3 regions of the Streptomyces sp. AK010 genome follow, and region 2 is predicted to be linked to each of the others. Evidence: predicted binding sites of a transcription regulator. Region 2 holds the regulator's gene; each other region holds the start of a gene.
What was found. The regulator HrcA, encoded in region 2, represses chaperone genes, less so after heat shock. The targets are predictions, from matches to a motif close to TTNGCACTCNGNNNNNCNGAGTGCNAA.
Positions count from the first base shown of each region.

Region 1: the regulator HrcA is predicted to act here: its motif matches at 2,932-2,958, upstream of groES (co-chaperone GroES).
Region 3: the regulator HrcA is predicted to act here: its motif matches at 1,765-1,791, upstream of groL (chaperonin GroEL).

Region 1 is NZ_JACHCX010000027.1:63,507-69,453, reverse strand. Features, by position in the region: gene HDC93_RS34225 (THUMP-like domain-containing protein) at 1-980, opposite strand, end outside; gene HDC93_RS34220 (polysaccharide deacetylase family protein) at 1,156-2,034, shown strand; gene HDC93_RS34215 (polysaccharide deacetylase family protein) at 2,001-2,747, shown strand; gene groES (co-chaperone GroES) at 3,105-3,413, shown strand; gene groL (chaperonin GroEL) at 3,535-5,160, shown strand; gene HDC93_RS34200 (hypothetical protein) at 5,301-5,947, shown strand, end outside.
Region 2 is NZ_JACHCX010000015.1:152,847-158,793, forward strand. Features, by position in the region: gene HDC93_RS26605 (nitronate monooxygenase) at 1-870, opposite strand, end outside; gene dnaJ (molecular chaperone DnaJ) at 996-2,132, opposite strand; gene hrcA (heat-inducible transcriptional repressor HrcA) at 2,132-3,148, opposite strand; gene HDC93_RS26620 (MBL fold metallo-hydrolase) at 3,320-4,051, shown strand; gene HDC93_RS26625 (DUF3097 domain-containing protein) at 4,083-4,886, shown strand; gene hemW (radical SAM family heme chaperone HemW) at 5,106-5,947, opposite strand, start outside.
Region 3 is NZ_JACHCX010000002.1:138,472-144,418, forward strand. Features, by position in the region: gene thrC (threonine synthase) at 1-498, shown strand, start outside; gene HDC93_RS03890 (MoaD/ThiS family protein) at 630-905, shown strand; gene HDC93_RS03895 (cold-shock protein) at 1,352-1,555, shown strand; gene groL (chaperonin GroEL) at 1,953-3,575, shown strand; gene HDC93_RS03905 (NADH:flavin oxidoreductase) at 3,900-5,024, shown strand; gene HDC93_RS03910 (carboxylesterase/lipase family protein) at 5,114-5,947, shown strand, end outside.

The DNA of each region.
Region 1 (5,947 bases), on a different contig from region 2:
ACGTTGAAGGGCAGATGGTCGGTGATCTCGTAGGCGGTGGCGTACGGGGCCGGGTGCAGGGCGTCGGCCGTGACGTACGCGATGGTCGCGTCGAGCAGCCCGCCGTCCACCTGGTCGGCCACCTCGGCGACCAGGTGGGCGCGGATGACGGCGCCGTCGGGCTCGTAGAGGTAGCGGCCGGGCGGGCGGACCTGCGGATCGGGCAGGCCGCGGGAGAGCAGGGTGCGGGGGCCCGGCAGGAGGGTCGCCCGGACCGCCCCCGGCTCGGTGCCGAACCACAGCACCGCCTCCTTGACGTCCCCGCCGTCGGAGATCCACTCGGCCTCGGCGTCCTCGGGGACCGCCTCGTGCGGGATGCCGGGGGCGACCTTCAGCGCGGCGACTCGCGGGGCCCGGCGGGCCGCGGAGACCGCCCAGGACAGGGGCGGCGAGTAGGCCTCGGGGTCGAAGATCCGGCCGCGGCCGCCGCGCCGGGCGGGGTCGACGAACACGGCGTCGAAACCGGCCGTGTCCACGTCCGTGACATCCGTCTCGCACACCTCGACAAGGCCGGACAGGCCCAGCGCGTCGGCGTTCGCCCGGGCCGCCGCGGCCGTCTGCGGGTCCCGGTCCACGGCCAGCACCCGGATCCCGGCGCGGGCCAGCGCGATCGCGTCACCGCCGATGCCGCAGCACAGGTCGGCGACCGAGGTGATGCCCGCCTCGGCCATCCGCCGGGCCCGGTAGGCCGCCACGCTCGCCCGGGTCGACTGCTCGACGCCGTTCGGCGTGAAGAACATCCGGCCCGCGTCCTCCGCCCCGAACTTCGCCACCGCCCGCTGCCGCAGCCGCGCCTGCCCGAGCGCCGCCGACACCAGCTCGGCGGGGTGCTCGCGGCGCAGCCGGGTCGCGACGGCCAGCTCCTGTGCCGGGTCGGTGTCCCGCACCTCGTCGAGGAGGGCGCGGCCTTCGGGGGTGAGGAGGGGAGCGAGGTCGTTCACCGGATCATTGTCGGCCACGGCGGCGGGCGGGTGGCGTGTGGGCCAGTCGGTGGATGGTGGGGCGACGGCCGCGGTGTCGGACCGGGATCGACGGGAGGCGCTGCGAGGATCCGGCACCATGCGAGCAGTCGTACAAAGTGACAAAAGCCGGGCATGGGGGCGGAGGTCCGCGGGTGTGCGGATCGGCCTCACCGTGCTCGTCCTCGCCGCCATCGCCTCCGGCTGCGCGCAGGGCGGCGGCGACCAGGTCACCCCGGCGGGTGGCCAGCAGCCCCTCGACGCGCCCCCGGCCCGCGCGCTCGACTCCTATGCCACCAAGCTGCGCGCCGCGCACGCCGCCCGGGTCGCCGCCGCGCACCGCTGGGGCCTGCGCAAGGTCCCGCGCGCCGCCCCGCCGGCCCCCGCGCAGAAGCCGAGGATCAGGACCCGCGAGGGCTTCGAGGTGGACGGCCACCGGGAGCTGGGCCTGCCGCCCGTCTTCACCACGGTCCCCACCCGGGACAAGGTCGTCTTCCTCACCATCGACGACGGCGCCGAGAAGGATCCTGCGTTCCTGCGGATGATGAGCGACCTGGACGTCCCGTACACCGCCTTCCTCAGCGGCTACCTGGTCAAGGACGACACCCGCTACTTCCGGACGATGCAGTCCAGGGGCGTGGTCCTGAACAACCACACCCTCCACCACCCCAATCTGCGGGGCATGTCCTACCGGGCGCAGAAGCGCGAGATCTGCGGCATGCAGCGCTACCTGGAGCGGCGGTTCGGCAAGCGCCCCACCCTCTTCCGCCCGCCCTACGGCAGCTACGACCGGGCGACCCTGCGCGCCGCCAAGACCTGCGGCATCGCGTACGCCCCCCTGTGGAACCAGGAGGTCTTCGCCGACCACTGGGAGTACCGCGAGGGGGACCGCAAACTGCGCCGGGGCGACATCGTCCTCACGCACTTCCGGGGCCGCGACCAGTGGAAGGGCACGATGGCCGACATGATCCGCCGCTTCCTGAACAAGGTGACGGCCCAGGGATACGCGGTCGGGCGGCTGGAGGACTACCTGTGAGGCGGCCGGCCGCCGCCCTGCTGTGCGCGGTCCTGCTGGCCGGCTGCGCCGGGGGAGCGGGGGAGCGGCCGGGCGCCGCCGACGGCCGGGCACAGGACCCGCCCCGCGCGGAGGGCGACACCCGCCGGCTGCCGCCCGTCGTGGACCACATCCCCACCCGCGAACCCGTCGTCTTCCTCACCTACGACGACGGCGCAGAGCGCGACCCCCGCTTCGTCGGCCTCGTCCGCGAACGGCGCCTTCCCGTCAGCATGTTCCTCACCGACAGCGTCGTGGGCCCCGGCTACGGCCACTTCGCCCGGCTGCGCGCGGTCGGCGCGTCCATCCAGAACCACACCCTCGACCATCCGGCCCTGCGCGGCCTGCCCTACGCCGGCCAGCGCGCCGAGATCTGCGGCCAGCAGCACAAACTCCGCTCCCGCTTCGGCATCAGCCCCCACCTCTTCCGCCCGCCCTACGGCAGCTACGACCTGACGACCCTGCGCGCGGCGGCCGACTGCGGCGTCACGGCGGTCGTGCTGTGGCGCGCGTCCCTGGACGCCGACGGCGAACTGACCTACACCCGGGGCGAGCCGGGCCTGCGGCCCGGCGACATCGTCTCGGTGCCGGCGGGCGAGACGATGTCCCCGAGCCTGGCCGAACGGACCGTGCGGCTGCTGCGCGAGATCAAGCGGAAGGGGCTTCGGGTGGGGCGGCTGGAGGACCACCTGTAGGACCACCTGTAGGACACCTGCAGGACCACCGGTAGGGCCACCTGACGGACCACCGGTAGGGCCACCTGACGGACCGCCGGGCGGACCGTCCGAGGGACCGCCGGGCGGACCGTCCGAGGGACTGCCGGGCGGACCGTCCGACGGACCGGCTGGAGTGAGCACCCGGCCGACGCGCCGTCGGCAATTAGCAGTCCGCTTGACCGAGTGCTAATCGCAGTCATAGTCTCGGCTCTGGCACTCCTCCTAGGAGAGTGCCAACACAGCGACGGGCAGGTCCGGCACCCGCGACGACGGATCCACCTGGTCGCCACCTCAGACAGTTAACCCCGTGAGATCTCCGAAGGGGGAGGTCGGATCGTGACGACCACCAGCTCCAAGGTTGCCATCAAGCCGCTCGAGGACCGCATTGTGGTCCAGCCGCTCGACGCCGAGCAGACCACCGCCTCTGGCCTGGTCATCCCGGACACCGCCAAGGAGAAGCCCCAGGAGGGCGTCGTCCTGGCCGTGGGCCCGGGCCGCTTCGAGGACGGCAACCGTCTTCCGCTCGACGTCTCCGTCGGCGACGTCGTGCTCTACAGCAAGTACGGCGGCACCGAGGTGAAGTACAACGGCGAGGAGTACCTCGTCCTCTCGGCCCGCGACGTGCTCGCGATCGTCGAGAAGTAATTCACCCGGCATTACCAGCATTGCAGTGGACTGCGCCCCTGGCCCCCGCGACCGTATGAAGCCGGGCGTCGGGGGCGCGGTTCGTTTCACCCACGTTTTCCGAGAGGGCTGAACCGCTCCCATGGCGAAGATCCTGAAGTTCGACGAGGACGCCCGTCGCGCCCTCGAGCGCGGCGTCAACAAGCTTGCCGACACGGTCAAGGTGACGATCGGCCCCAAGGGCCGCAACGTCGTCATCGACAAGAAGTTCGGCGCTCCCACCATCACCAACGACGGTGTGACCATCGCCCGCGAGGTCGAGGTCGAGGACCCGTACGAGAACCTCGGTGCCCAGCTGGTCAAGGAGGTGGCGACCAAGACCAACGACATCGCGGGTGACGGTACGACCACCGCGACCGTGCTCGCCCAGGCGCTCGTGCGCGAGGGCCTGAAGAACGTCGCCGCCGGTGCCTCCCCGGCCGCCCTGAAGAAGGGCATCGACGCCGCCGTCGCCGCGGTCTCCGAGGAGCTCCTCGCGACCGCCCGGCCGATCGACGAGAAGTCCGACATCGCCGCCGTCGCCGGTCTGTCCGCCCAGGACACGCAGGTCGGCGAGCTCATCGCCGAGGCCATGGACAAGGTCGGCAAGGACGGTGTCATCACCGTCGAGGAGTCCAACACCTTCGGTCTGGAGCTGGACTTCACCGAGGGCATGGCCTTCGACAAGGGTTACCTGTCGCCGTACTTCGTGACGGACCAGGAGCGCATGGAAGCCGTCCTGGACGACCCGTACATCCTCATCACGCAGGGCAAGATCTCCGCCATCGCGGACCTCCTGCCGCTGCTGGAGAAGGTCATCCAGTCGAACGCCTCCAAGCCGCTGCTGATCATCGCCGAGGACGTCGAGGGCGAAGCCCTGTCGACCCTCGTCGTGAACAAGATCCGCGGCACGTTCAACGCCGTGGCCGTGAAGGCCCCCGGCTTCGGCGACCGCCGTAAGGCGATGCTGCAGGACCTGGCGATCCTCACCGGCGCCACGGTCGTCTCCGAGGAGGTCGGCCTCAAGCTCGACCAGGTCGGTCTGGACGTCCTCGGCTCCGCCCGCCGCGTCACCGTCACCAAGGACGACACCACGGTCGTCGACGGCGCCGGCAACAAGGACGACGTGCAGGGCCGCGTCGCCCAGATCAAGGCCGAGATCGAGAACACGGACTCCGACTGGGACCGCGAGAAGCTCCAGGAGCGTCTCGCGAAGCTGGCCGGCGGCGTGTGCGTCATCCGCGTCGGTGCCGCCACCGAGGTCGAGCTGAAGGAGCGCAAGCACCGTCTGGAGGACGCCATCTCCGCGACCCGCGCCGCGGTCGAGGAGGGCATCGTCTCCGGTGGTGGCTCCGCGCTCGTCCACGCCGTCAAGGTCCTCGAGGGCAACCTCGGCAAGACCGGCGACGAGGCCACCGGTGTCGCGGTCGTCCGCAAGGCCGCCGTCGAGCCGCTGCGCTGGATCGCCGAGAACGCCGGCCTGGAGGGCTACGTCATCACCTCCAAGGTCGCCGAGCTCGACAAGGGCCAGGGCTTCAACGCCGCCACCGGCGAGTACGGCGACCTGGTCAAGGCCGGCGTCATCGACCCGGTGAAGGTCACCCGCTCCGCCCTGGAGAACGCTGCCTCCATCGCCTCCCTCCTCCTCACGACCGAGACCCTGGTCGTCGAGAAGAAGGAAGAGGAAGAGCCGGCCGCCGCGGGCCACGGCCACGGCCACGCCCACTGACGACCAAGGTCGCCAGAGCCTGAGTGAGGGCCCGGCACCCCGGAAACGGGGTGCCGGGCCCTCACCGTTCCTCTCCACCGGTCAGGGAACCGAGGCGGCGGTCGTGGGCCTCCTGGACACCGGAACAGAAGGGGGGTGCGATGAGCCAGGCGCTCTATCAGGAACGGTCCCGGAATCCGCTGGCGCGCACCGTGGAACTCACCGAGGACCGGCTGCGCAGGGGCGGCCGGACCACACCGCTGGACGAGCTGAACCTCGTCGCCATGGCCGAGGCCTGTCTGCGCGGACACTGGCTGGGCGGCGGCGGTGCCGAACGCCCTCTCGCATCGCTCGTGCAGGGCCCGGGCAGCATCCCGGTCACCCGCGTGACCGGCACCACCACGCCCCTGAAGGTGCGCCGCACCGCCGACTTCGCCCGGGCGCTCGGCGAACTCGCCGTGCGCAGGAGCGGCGGAGCGGACCAGGTGGCCGCACTCGCCGCACGAGCCAGGGAGGAGGGCGTGCCGCTGTGGATCGCACGGCGGTATGCGCCGGGGCCCGCCGGGCCGGTCGCCGTCGCAGTGGACCGGCGCCTGGTCCGCGTGGACGTCTGGGGCCCGGGCGCTCCCGCCGTGCGCCTGCGGGCCCCCTACGGTTTCCATGGGGACTCGACGGTTCCGGGCAGTGGACTGGTCATGACCGTCGGGGACGTCGGCGCCCGGCTGATCCTGCGGAAGAAGTTCCGCAAGTCCAAGAGCAGCGTGGAGATACGCCTGCCCGACCGGTGCTGGACCCTGCGCCGCGAGAC
Region 2 (5,947 bases):
CGCGTACGGGCCGTGCTCGCGCAGGAACCGGTTGACGAGGCCGCGCGCGGGCCGCCCGGAGAACGCCCGGGTCAGCTCGGTGCGGACGAACAGCGGGTTGGTCAGCGCCTGCTTGTGCAGGGCGTTCGCGCCCGACTCGTGCGTGGCGAGGAAGGCGGTGCCCAGCTGGGCCGCGCTCGCGCCGGCCGCGAGGACCCCGGCGATCTGGCCGCCGCGCATGATGCCGCCGGCGGCGACGATCGGGATGCTCACGGCCTCACGGACCTGGGCGATCAGCGACAGCAGCCCGATGCCGGATCCGTCCGTCTCGGGGACGTCCCGGTGGGTGCCCTGGTGGCCGCCGGCCTCGACGCCCTGGGCGATGACCCCGTCCGCACCCGCCCGTTCGACGGCCCGGGCCTCGTCGGGGGTGGTCGCGGCGGCCAGGACGAAGGTGCCGACGCGGTGCAGGGCGTCGACGACCTCGCGGCCCGGGACGCCGAAGTGGAACGACACGACCGGCACGGGGTTGTCGCGCAGCACCACGAGCTTGGCCTCGAAGCCGTCGTCGCGTCCGCTGTCCGGATCGCCGAGCTCGGCCTCGTACCAGGTGGCCTCGCCGGTCAGCTGGTGGGCGTAGACGTCGACGGCGGCCGGGTCGGCGTACTCCGGCTGCGGCATGAAGACGTTGACGCCGAAGGGCCTGGTCGTGAGGCTCCGGATCTGCTTGATCTCCTGGTACATCCCGTCGGCGGTCTTGTACCCGGCGGCGAGGAACCCGAGCCCGCCCGCTTCGCACACGGCCGCGGCGAGCTGGGGTACGGAGACGCCGCCCGCCATGGGGGCCTGCACGATCGGGAGAGGGAAGAGATCGGTCAGTGCGGAGGACATGACCGCATGTTGTCACGTCCTCCGAACAACCCCGAAACCGGCCTGCCGACTGGCATAGACCAGAGGTACAGGCACCTCCCGTCACCCGGGAGGCGCCCCGTCGGCACCCGTTGCAGGCGCCCGCGTCAGCGCCCGTTGAACGCGTCCTTCAACCGCGAGAACAGCCCCTGCTGCCCCGGCTGGAACTGCCCCGTCGGCCGCTCCTCGCCCCGCAGCTTGGAGAGCTCGCGGAGCAGGCGCTCCTGCTCGGGGTCGAGCTTGGTCGGGGTCTGGACCTCGACGTGGACGATGAGGTCACCGCGTCCGCCGCCGCGCAGGTGCGTGACGCCCCGGCCGTGCAGCGGGATCGACTGGCCGGACTGGGTGCCCGGGCGGATGTCGACCTCCTCCATGCCGTCGAGCGTCTCCAGCGGCACCTTCGTGCCGAGGGCCGCCGCCGTCATGGGGATCGTCACCGTGCAGTGCAGGTCGTCGCCGCGCCGCTGGAACGTGCTGTGCGGCAGCTCGTGGATCTCGACGTAGAGGTCACCGGCCGGACCGCCGCCGGGACCGACCTCGCCCTCGCCGGCGAGCTGGATCCGCGTGCCGTTGTCGACACCGGCCGGGATCTTGACCGTGAGCGTACGGCGGGACCGGACGCGGCCGTCGCCCGCGCACTCCGGGCACGGGGTCGGGACGACCGTGCCGAAGCCCTGGCACTGCGGGCAGGGGCGGGACGTCATGACCTGGCCCAGGAAGGACCGGGTGACCTGCGAGACCTCACCGCGGCCGCGGCACATGTCACACGTCTGCGCGGAGGTGCCCGGGGCCGCGCCCTCGCCGTTGCAGGTGTTGCAGACGACGGCGGTGTCGACCTGGATGTCCTTCGTCGTGCCGAAGGCCGCCTCGTCGAGTTCCACCTCGATGCGGATCATCGCGTCCTGGCCGCGGCGGGTGCGCGAGCGCGGTCCGCGCTGCGACGCCGTGCCGAAGAACGCGTCCATGATGTCCGAGAAGTTCCCGAAGCCGCCGGCACCGAAGCCGCCCGCGCCGCCGCCACCGGCCTGCGAGAGCGGGTCGCCGCCGAGGTCGTAGACCTGCTTCTTCTGCGGGTCCGACAGCACCTCGTAAGCGGCGTTGATCTCCTTGAACCGCTCCTGGGTCTTCGGATCGGGGTTGACGTCCGGGTGCAGCTCGCGCGCGAGCCGCCGGAAGGCCTTCTTGATCTCTTCCTGCGACGCGTCGCGGCGCACGCCGAGTACGGCGTAGTAGTCCGTGGCCACTACGACTCCGCCAGGATCTGTCCGACGTACCGTGCCACTGCGCGTACCGCTCCCATCGTTCCCGGGTAGTCCATGCGGGTCGGTCCGACCACGCCGAGCTTGGCGAGTGCCTCGCCGCCCGAACCGTAGCCGACCGACACGACGGACGTGGAGTTGAGTCCTTCGTGGGCGTTCTCGTGACCGATCCGTACGGTCACGCCCGGATCCTGCGCCTCGCCGAGCAGCTTGAGGAGCACGACCTGCTCCTCCAGCGCCTCCAGCACCGGCCGGATCGTGAGAGGGAAGTCATGCCCGAAGCGGGTCAGATTGGCGGTGCCGCCGATCATCAGCCGCTCCTCGTTCTCCTCGACGAGCGTCTCCAGGAGTGTGGAGAGCACCGTGGAGACCGTACCCCGGTCCTCGTGCTCGAACGCCTCCGGGAGATCCTCCACCAGACTCGGCACATCCGCGAAACGGCGGTTCGCCACACGGCTGTTGAGCCGGGCGCGCAGATCCGCGAGCGAGGCGTCGCCGAAGGGCGCCGGGCAGTCGACGACCCGCTGCTCGACCCGCCCGGTGTCCGTGATCAGCACGAGCATCACGCGCGCGGGCGCGAGGGAGAGCAGCTCCACGTGCCGCACCGTCGAACGGGTCAGCGAGGGGTATTGCACGACGGCGACCTGACGCGTGAGCTGCGCGAGCAGCCGCACCGTACGCGCCACGACGTCGTCGAGGTCGACGGCGCCCTCCAGAAAGTTCTGGATCGCGCGCCGCTCGGGCGCGGTCATCGGCTTGACGCCGGCGAGCTTGTCGACGAACAGCCGATAGCCCTTGTCGGTGGGGATGCGCCCGGCACTGGTGTGCGGCTGGGCGATGAACCCCTCGTCCTCCAGGGCCGCCATGTCGTTGCGGACGGTGGCCGGGGAGACGCCGAGGCTGTGCCGCTCGGTGAGGGCCTTGGAGCCCACCGGCTCCTCGGTGCCGACGTAGTCCTGGACGATGGCGCGCAGCACCTGCAGCCTGCGTTCACTGAGCATCGCGCACACCTCCAGAAGTCGTCCGCCCGTTGTCCTGCCTGTCGAGCCTGGCACTCTGCGCATGCGAGTGCCAGCATTCCCCGGCCCAGTGTACGGCGGTGGGGTACACCCCCGGCAAGGCTGGTCGTGCGGCGCCGTGCCCCGAGTGGGGCGCACCGCTAGCGTCGCCGTATGACGGTGACTTGGGAAGACCTCGGATGGGAGCGCGTGGCCGCCGGTGTGGGGCGGTGCCGGCTGCCGGTGTGGGACTGCACGACCGGGCTGGTCGCCGGGGAGGGGGCGGTCCTCATGATCGACGCGGGGTCGAGCCTCGCCGAGGGCGCGAAACTGGGCGCGCAGGCGCGGGCACTCACCGGTCACCGTGTGACACATCTCGCGCTGACCCACCCGCACTTCGACCATGTCTTCGGCGCCGCGGCGCTCCCGGACACGGAGGTGTTCGGCGCGGTGGGTGTGGACGCGCTGCTGACGCGGGTGCGGGACCGCGAGGAGCTGCGCGAGGACGGGGTGCGCCAGGGCCTGGCGGCGGCCACGGCCCGGGAGGCGGCGGAGCGGCTGACCCCGCCCGGCCACCTGGTCTCCGGCGAGTGGACGCTCGACCTGGGCGGCGGACGGCAGGTGCTGCTGGCGAACGTCGGCCCGGGGCACACCGCGCACGATCTGGCGGTGCTGGTGCCGGGCGATCCGGAGGTGGTGTTCTGCGGCGACCTGGTCGAGGAGTCCGGCGAGCCGCAGGCGGGCCCCGACGCGGTGCCGTCGCACTGGCCGGCCGCCCTGGACCGGCTGCTCGACCTGGGCGGTGAGGACGCGGTGTACGTGCCCGGTCACGGAGCGGTGGTGGACGCGGCGTTCGTGCGGGGGCAACGGGACGCGCTGGCGGCGCGTTTCGGCGTGTCGCGGTGATCACCGTTCGCCTTCTCCTATCGTCATCCGAATGCGCCCGTACTCCGCCGATCTGACCCCGCCGTGGAAGAAGCCGAAACCGGTGCCCGAGGTGGCGGCGGAGCCGGGCCTGGTGGTGGAGGAGCCGGGGACCGGCTTCTGCGGCGCGGTGATCCGCTGCGAGGCCGGCACGGTGACGCTGGAGGACCGCTTCGGCAAGCACCGGGTGTTCCCGATGGAGCCGCGCGGCTTCCTGCTGGAGGGCAGGGTGGTGACCCTCGTCCGCCCCTCGCCGGGCGGCCTAGCGCGTCCCACCCGCACGGCCTCCGGTTCGGTGGCCGTCCCCGGCGCACGCGCGCGTGTCGCCCGCGCCGGCCGCGTCTACGTCGAGGGCCGGCACGACGCCGAACTGGTCGAGAAGGTGTGGGGCGACGACCTGCGCATCGAGGGCGTGGTCGTGGAGTACCTGGAGGGCGTCGACGACCTGCCGTCGATCGTCTCCGAGTTCGCCCCCGGCCCCGACGCACGGCTGGGCGTCCTGGTGGACCACCTCGTACCGGGCTCGAAGGAGTGGCGCATCGCACAGTCGGTGACGAGCGAGCACGCGCTGGTCGTCGGCCACCCGTACATCGACATCTGGGAGGCGGTGAAACCGTCGTCCCTGGGCATCGCCGCCTGGCCCCGGGTCCCCCGCGGCCAGGACTGGAAGACAGGCGTGTGCAGGGCTCTGGGCTGGCCGGAGAACACCGGTGCCGCCTGGCAGCGGATCCTGTCGGGGGTCCACTCGTACAAGGACCTGGAGCCGGAACTGCTGGGCCGGGTGGAAGAACTGATCGACTTCGTGACGGCGCCCTGACAGCGGCACGCGCGCCGGCGACCCAGCCGCGCGGCTGGGTCGCCGGCGCGCAGCCGCCCAGCTGCGGGCACACGTTCCGCCCCGTCCCCGCCGCGGGCACGCGCAGCCGCCCGGCTGCGGGCATGCGTGCCGCTGAGGGCGGCTCCCGTCCCAAGGAGAGCGGCACCCCGCTACGCCGGGCTGCGGACCCACCCCGCGTCAGCCCGCACCCCGGGCACCTCAGTCCACGAGGTCCCGGACAACCCCGTCCGCCAGCAGCCTCCCGCGCAGCGTGAGCACGGCCCGGCCCTCCTCATACGCCCCGGCGTCCAGGAGCCCATCCGCCAACGCTTTGCGCGAGGCCGCCAGCCCCTCCTCCCGCAGCAGCGACAACGGCACGCCCTCCCTGAGCCGCAGCTCCAGCAGAATCCGCTCGACCCGCCGATCCTCATCGCTCAGCACCTCACGCCCGGCCCCCGGCGACCGCCCCGCCGCCAGCGCGGCCGCGTACGCCCCCGGATGCTTGACGTTCCACCACCGCACCCCGCCCACGTGACTGTGCGCACCGGGCCCGGCCCCCCACCAGTCGGCCCCCCGCCAGTACAGCTCGTTGTGCAGGCACCGCCCGGCCCGCGAGGTCGCCCAGTTCGACACCTCGTACCACGCGAAGCCCGCGCCGGAGAGAACCTCGTCCGCGATCAGGTACCGGTCGGCGTGCACGTCGTCGTCGGTCATCGGCACCTCGCCGCGACGGATCCGCCGCGCGAGCTGCGTCCCCTCCTCGACGATCAGGGCGTACGCACTGACGTGATCCGGCCCGGCCCCCAGCACCGCGTCCAGCGAGGCCCGCCAGTCGTCGTCGGACTCCCCCGGCGTGCCGTAGATCAGGTCGAGGTTGACGTGCTCGAACCCGGCCGCCCTTGCCTCCGCCACACACGCCTCGGGCCGCCCCGGCGTGTGCGTCCGGTCCAGCACCGTCAGCACGTGCTGCCGCGCACTCTGCATCCCGAAGGAGATCCGGTTGAAGCCCCCCTCGCGCAGGGCGGCCAGATACGCGGGGTCGACCGACTCCGGGTTCGCCT
Region 3 (5,947 bases), on a different contig from region 2:
ACGAAGATCGACAAGGGTCTTCAGGAGCTGATCAAGCTCGGGCTGGTCGAGGACAAGCCGTACAAGATCTTCGGTGCGCAGGCCGAGGGCTGCTCGCCGGTGTCCGTCGCCTACAAGGCCGGGCACGACGTCGTCCGCCCGCAGAAGCCGGACACCATCGCCAAGTCCCTCGCCATCGGCAACCCGGCGGACGGGCCCTACGTGCTGGACATCGCGCGGCGGACCGGCGGTGCGGTGGAGGACGTGAACGACGAGCAGGTCGTCGACGCGATCAAGATCCTTGCGCGGACCGAGGGGATCTTCGCGGAGACCGCCGGTGGGGTGACGGTGGGCGTGACGAAGAAGCTGATCGAGAGCGGGGTGCTCGACCCCACCAAGACCACTGTCGTGCTCAACACCGGGGACGGTCTGAAGACGCTGGACGCGGTGGCGGGGACCGGGCTCACCGCGACCATTCGTCCCAGCCTCGAGTCGTTCCGTGAGGCCGGGCTCGTCTGAGCGTCGTTGTTCGCCGCGGGCCTGTGGGGGCTGGTCGCGCCCACGCGGCGGAGCCGCGCATCGACACAGCCCCGCGCCCCCAGATGCGCGGCCCAGCCGTAGCTTCCATCGAAACCGGAGGTTTTGAAGTCATGAGCGTCACCGTTCGGATCCCCACCATCCTGCGTACCTACACCGGCGGGCAGGCCGAGGTCGCCGCCGAGGGTGCGAACCTCGGCGAGGTCATCGCCGACCTGGAGAAGAACCACACCGGGATCGCCGCCCGGGTGCTGGACGACCAGGGCAAGCTGCGCCGGTTCGTCAACGTGTACGTCAACGACGACGACGTGCGGTTCGAGCAGGGTCTGGAGACGGCCACGCCGGACGGTGCCGGTGTGTCGATCATTCCCGCCGTCGCCGGCGGCTGAACCGGTCGAACGGCTTGCTTGTTACCTTCGGTAACGACGGTCACTGAGAGTTTATCGGATTGCCCCCTCCGTGAGAGAAGCGGAGGGGGCAATTCTGTGTGATTGAGCGCGGTACAGTTGGGGAACGCGATCCCGGTCCCCTGATCGGAACCCTGAATTCCCGCTGCGAGCCCGACAAGATGTAGCCAAAGTGTGCGCGTCTTTTGCGGCTTTTGTTCCCTTTGTGTGGCCCGACTTGCCCTGAATTCAGACGAATTCTCCCCACATTCCGGACCCGGTGCGTCCAGAATTCTCGTCCGATTGACCTGTTGCAGACGGCAGTTGGACAGATACATTCAGCCGCGGTCGACGCGTTCCGGCGCACGCCCCCAACCGTGGGGGGTGAGGTCTGACCCGGATCCGCGAAGTGTGGATCTGTGCAAGGGCCAGTAATAGGGGAGTTAGGCATGGCTCAGGGCACCGTCAAGTGGTTCAACGCGGAGAAGGGGTACGGCTTCATCGCGGTCGACGGTGGTGCGGATGTTTTCGTCCACTACAGCGCGATTCAGATGGACGGCTACCGCACCCTTGAAGAGGGTCAGCGGGTCGAGTTCGAGATCTCGCAGGGCCAGAAGGGGCCGCAGGCCGACATGGTTCGCGTCGCTGCCTGAACGCGCACCACGACCAACGCTTCAAGCGACCGGTCTTCTCTGAAGGGCCCGCACCCCCCGGGGTGCGGGCCCTTCGGTCTGTTCGAACGGCCTGCGGGGTGGTGTGCGCGGGCGGCTGACGGCCCCGCCCGATCCCCGGGGGGGGGGCGCTTGCGCCCGCCCGTCGCCCGACCGCCACGCCTCGACGAGCACTCGCTACGCGAGCGCGCCTTGCACTCTCGGGGGTCGAGTGCTAATCATTGCGTTAGCACTCTGAAGGTGAGAGTGACAACGTAAGGACCGGGTCGGTGAGGCCCGCAGGCCGGGTGGGAAGGAACCACAAGGCTGGCGAGCCGTCCGTCGCGGGCGCGGGCGCGGTCCGAAGTAATCACCCCCAGTCCTGGAGGGACCACTTCACATGGCCAAGATCATCGCGTTCGACGAGGAGGCGCGGCGCGGCCTCGAGCGCGGCATGAACCAGCTCGCGGACGCCGTCAAGGTGACGCTCGGCCCCAAGGGCCGCAACGTCGTCCTCGAGAAGAAGTGGGGTGCGCCCACGATCACCAACGATGGTGTCTCCATCGCCAAGGAGATCGAGCTCGAGGACCCGTACGAGAAGATCGGCGCCGAGCTGGTCAAGGAAGTCGCCAAGAAGACGGACGACGTCGCCGGTGACGGTACGACCACCGCGACCGTTCTCGCCCAGGCCCTGGTCAAGGAGGGTCTGCGCAACGTAGCCGCCGGCGCCAACCCGATGGCCCTCAAGCGCGGTATCGAGCGCGCCGTCGAGGCCGTCTCCGCCGCCCTGCTGGAGCAGGCGAAGGATGTCGAGACCAAGGAGCAGATCGCTTCCACGGCCTCCATCTCCGCCGCCGACACCCAGATCGGCGAGCTCATCGCCGAGGCCATGGACAAGGTCGGCAAGGAAGGCGTCATCACCGTCGAGGAGTCCCAGACCTTCGGTCTGGAGCTGGAGCTCACCGAGGGTATGCGCTTCGACAAGGGCTACATCTCGGCGTACTTCGCCACCGACATGGAGCGTATGGAGGCCGTCCTCGACGACCCGTACATCCTGATCGCGAACTCGAAGATCAGCAACGTCAAGGACCTGCTGCCGCTCCTCGAGAAGGTCATGCAGTCCGGCAAGCCGCTGCTGATCATCGCCGAGGACGTCGAGGGCGAGGCCCTGTCGACCCTGGTCGTCAACAAGATCCGCGGCACCTTCAAGTCCGTCGCCGTCAAGGCCCCGGGCTTCGGCGACCGCCGCAAGGCGATGCTGCAGGACATCGGCATCCTCACCGGCGGCGAGGTGATCTCCGAGGAGGTCGGCCTCAAGCTGGAGAACGCCACGATCGACCTGCTGGGCAAGGCCCGCAAGGTCGTCATCACCAAGGACGAGACCACCATCGTCGACGGTGCCGGCTCCGCCGACCAGGTCGCCGGCCGGGTCAACCAGATCCGCGCCGAGATCGAGAACAGCGACTCGGACTACGACCGCGAGAAGCTGCAGGAGCGCCTGGCGAAGCTCGCCGGCGGTGTCGCGGTCATCAAGGCCGGTGCCGCCACCGAGGTGGAGCTCAAGGAGCGCAAGCACCGCATCGAGGACGCCGTGCGCAACGCCAAGGCGGCCGTCGAGGAGGGCATCGTCGCGGGTGGTGGCGTGGCCCTGCTGCAGGCCTCCTCGGTCTTCGAGAAGCTGGACCTGGAGGGTGACGAGCAGACCGGCGCCAACGCCGTGAAGCTGGCCCTGGAGGCCCCGCTCAAGCAGATCGCCGTCAACGGTGGCCTCGAGGGTGGCGTCATCGTCGAGAAGGTGCGCAACCTGCCCGTCGGCCACGGCCTGAACGCCGCGACCGGTGAGTACGTCGACATGATCGCCGAGGGCATCATCGACCCGGCGAAGGTGACCCGCTCTGCCCTGCAGAACGCCGCCTCCATCGCCGCGCTGTTCCTCACCACCGAGGCCGTCATCGCCGACAAGCCGGAGAAGGCCGCCGCGCCCGCCGGCGGCGGCATGCCGGGCGGTGACATGGACTTCTGATCGACCCCAGGGTTGATCAACGGTCTTACCGAGGGCGGCACTTCCTGTTCCGACAGGGGGTGCCGCCCTCGGGCGTGTCCGGGTGTGCGCCGTCGGGAGGGTCCGGGGGTGCCGCCCTCGGGCGTGTCCGGGTGTGCGCCGTCGGGAGGGTCCGGGGTGCGCCCTCAGGCCTGTCAGGGGTACGCCCTCTCGCCTGTCCGGGAGTGCACCCCTCGCGTGTCCGGGATCACAGCGCAGACGGGATGCCGCGGCCGGGCCGGGTGGTTGAACCATGCGTCCTATGCGTATGCACATACCATTCGGTACCCCCAAGGGAGCCCCCACGTGACTGTCGCCGCCTCCGCATCCCGCGCCGCCGAAATCCTGTCCCGGCCCGTATCGCTGGGCGGCCTGACCGTTCCGAACCGGATCGCGATGGCGCCGATGACCCGCATGTTCTCCCCGGGCGGCGTGCCCGGCGACGACGTCGTCTCGTACTACGCGCGCCGCGCCGCCGCCGGAGTCGGCCTGATCGTCACCGAGGGCACCTACGTCGGCCACGACTCGGCCGGGCAGAGCGACCGCGTGCCGCGCTTCCACGGCGAGGAGCAGCTCGCGGGCTGGGCGAAGGTCGCCGAGGCGGTGCACGCCGCGGGCGGCACGATCGTGCCCCAGCTGTGGCACATCGGCATGGTCCGCAACCAGGGCGAGCCCCCCGTCGCCGACGCCCCCGCCGTCGGCCCCTCCGGCCTGCGCATCGGCGCGACGGAGCCCACCGGCAAGGCCATGACCCAGGCCGACATCGACGCCGTCATCGGCTCGTTCGCCGAGGCCGCCGCCGCCGCCGAGCGCATCGGCTTCGACGGCGTCGAACTGCACGGCGCCCACGGCTACCTGCTCGACCAGTTCCTCTGGGAGGGCACCAACCGCCGCACCGACGCCTACGGCGGCGACCGGGTCGCCCGCGCCAAGCTCTCGGAGGAGATCGTCGCGGCCGTCCGCGAGACCGTCTCCGCCGACTTCCCCGTCATCTTCCGCTACTCCCAGTGGAAGCAGGACGCCTACGACGCCCGCCTCGCCGAGACGCCCGAGGAACTGGAGGCCATCCTGACCCCGCTCGCGGCGGCCGGTGTCGACGCCTTCCACGCCTCCACCCGCCGCTACTGGCTGCCCGAGTTCGACGACTCGGACCTCAACCTGGCCGGCTGGACCAAGAAGCTGACCGGCAAGCCCACCATCACCGTCGGCTCGGTCGGCCTGAACGGCGACTTCATCAAGGCCTTCCAGGGCCAGGGTGCCGAGGTCGGCGACCTCGACAACCTCCTGGACCGTTTCGAGCGCGACGAGTTCGACATGGTCGCCGTCGGCCGCGCGCTGCTCCAGGACCCCGAGTGGGCCCGGAAGGTGCTCGACGGCCGCCTGGAGGAGCTGGCGCCCTACAACCCGGCGTCGCTGAAGTCCCTCAGCTGACCTCCGTCACCTGAGGCCCTGGATCTGCTTGCGTCAGTCAAGGACACTGACTGGGCGCCTGTGCACCGGCACCGAGTGAGGAGATCCAGATGACGACGACCGAGTCCCGCCCGCCGCACGACGGTTCCGCGGGGCAGCCCGGACCGGTGGTGCGCACCACCGCCGGTGCGGTCCGGGGCCGGCGGGAGGCGGGGCTCGCGGTCTTCCGCGGTATCCCGTTCGCCGAGCCGCCGGTGGGCGAGGCCCGCTTCCAGGCCCCGCGCCCCGCCCGGCCCTGGGACGGCATACGCGACGCCCACGCCTTCGGCCCGCCGCCCCCGCAGGACCTCGGCAGCCTCGGCGGCCCGGGCCTGTTCGATCTTCCCGAGGGCGACGACTGGCTCACGGTCAACGTCTGGACGCCCGAGCCCGACCCGGCGGCCCGCCGGCCGGTCATGGTGTGGATCTACGGCGGCGCCTACAAGCTCGGCCACTCCGGCAGCCCCGGCTACGACGCCCGGCACATCGCCGCCGACGGCGACCTGGTGGTCGTGTCCCTCAACTACCGCCTGGGCATGGAGGGTTTCGCGCACATCGAGGGAGCGCCCGCCAACCGCGGCCTGCTCGACCAGGTGGCCGCGCTGGAGTGGGTGCGGGACAACGTCGAGGCGTTCGGCGGCGACCCCGACCAGGTCACGGTCTTCGGGGAGTCGGCGGGCGCCGGCTCGGTCGCCTCGCTGCTCTCCATGCCCCGCGCGGCCGGGCTGTTCCGGCGGGCGATCGCCCAGAGCGTGCCGGGGACGTTCTTCTCCGACGCGCTCGCCCGGGACATCGGCACCGCCCTCGCCGCCGAGGTGGGTCTGCGCCCCACGGTCGCCGACCTCGCGACGATCACCCCGCACCGGCTCACGTCGGCGGGTGAGACGCTGAGCGCCAAGATGCTC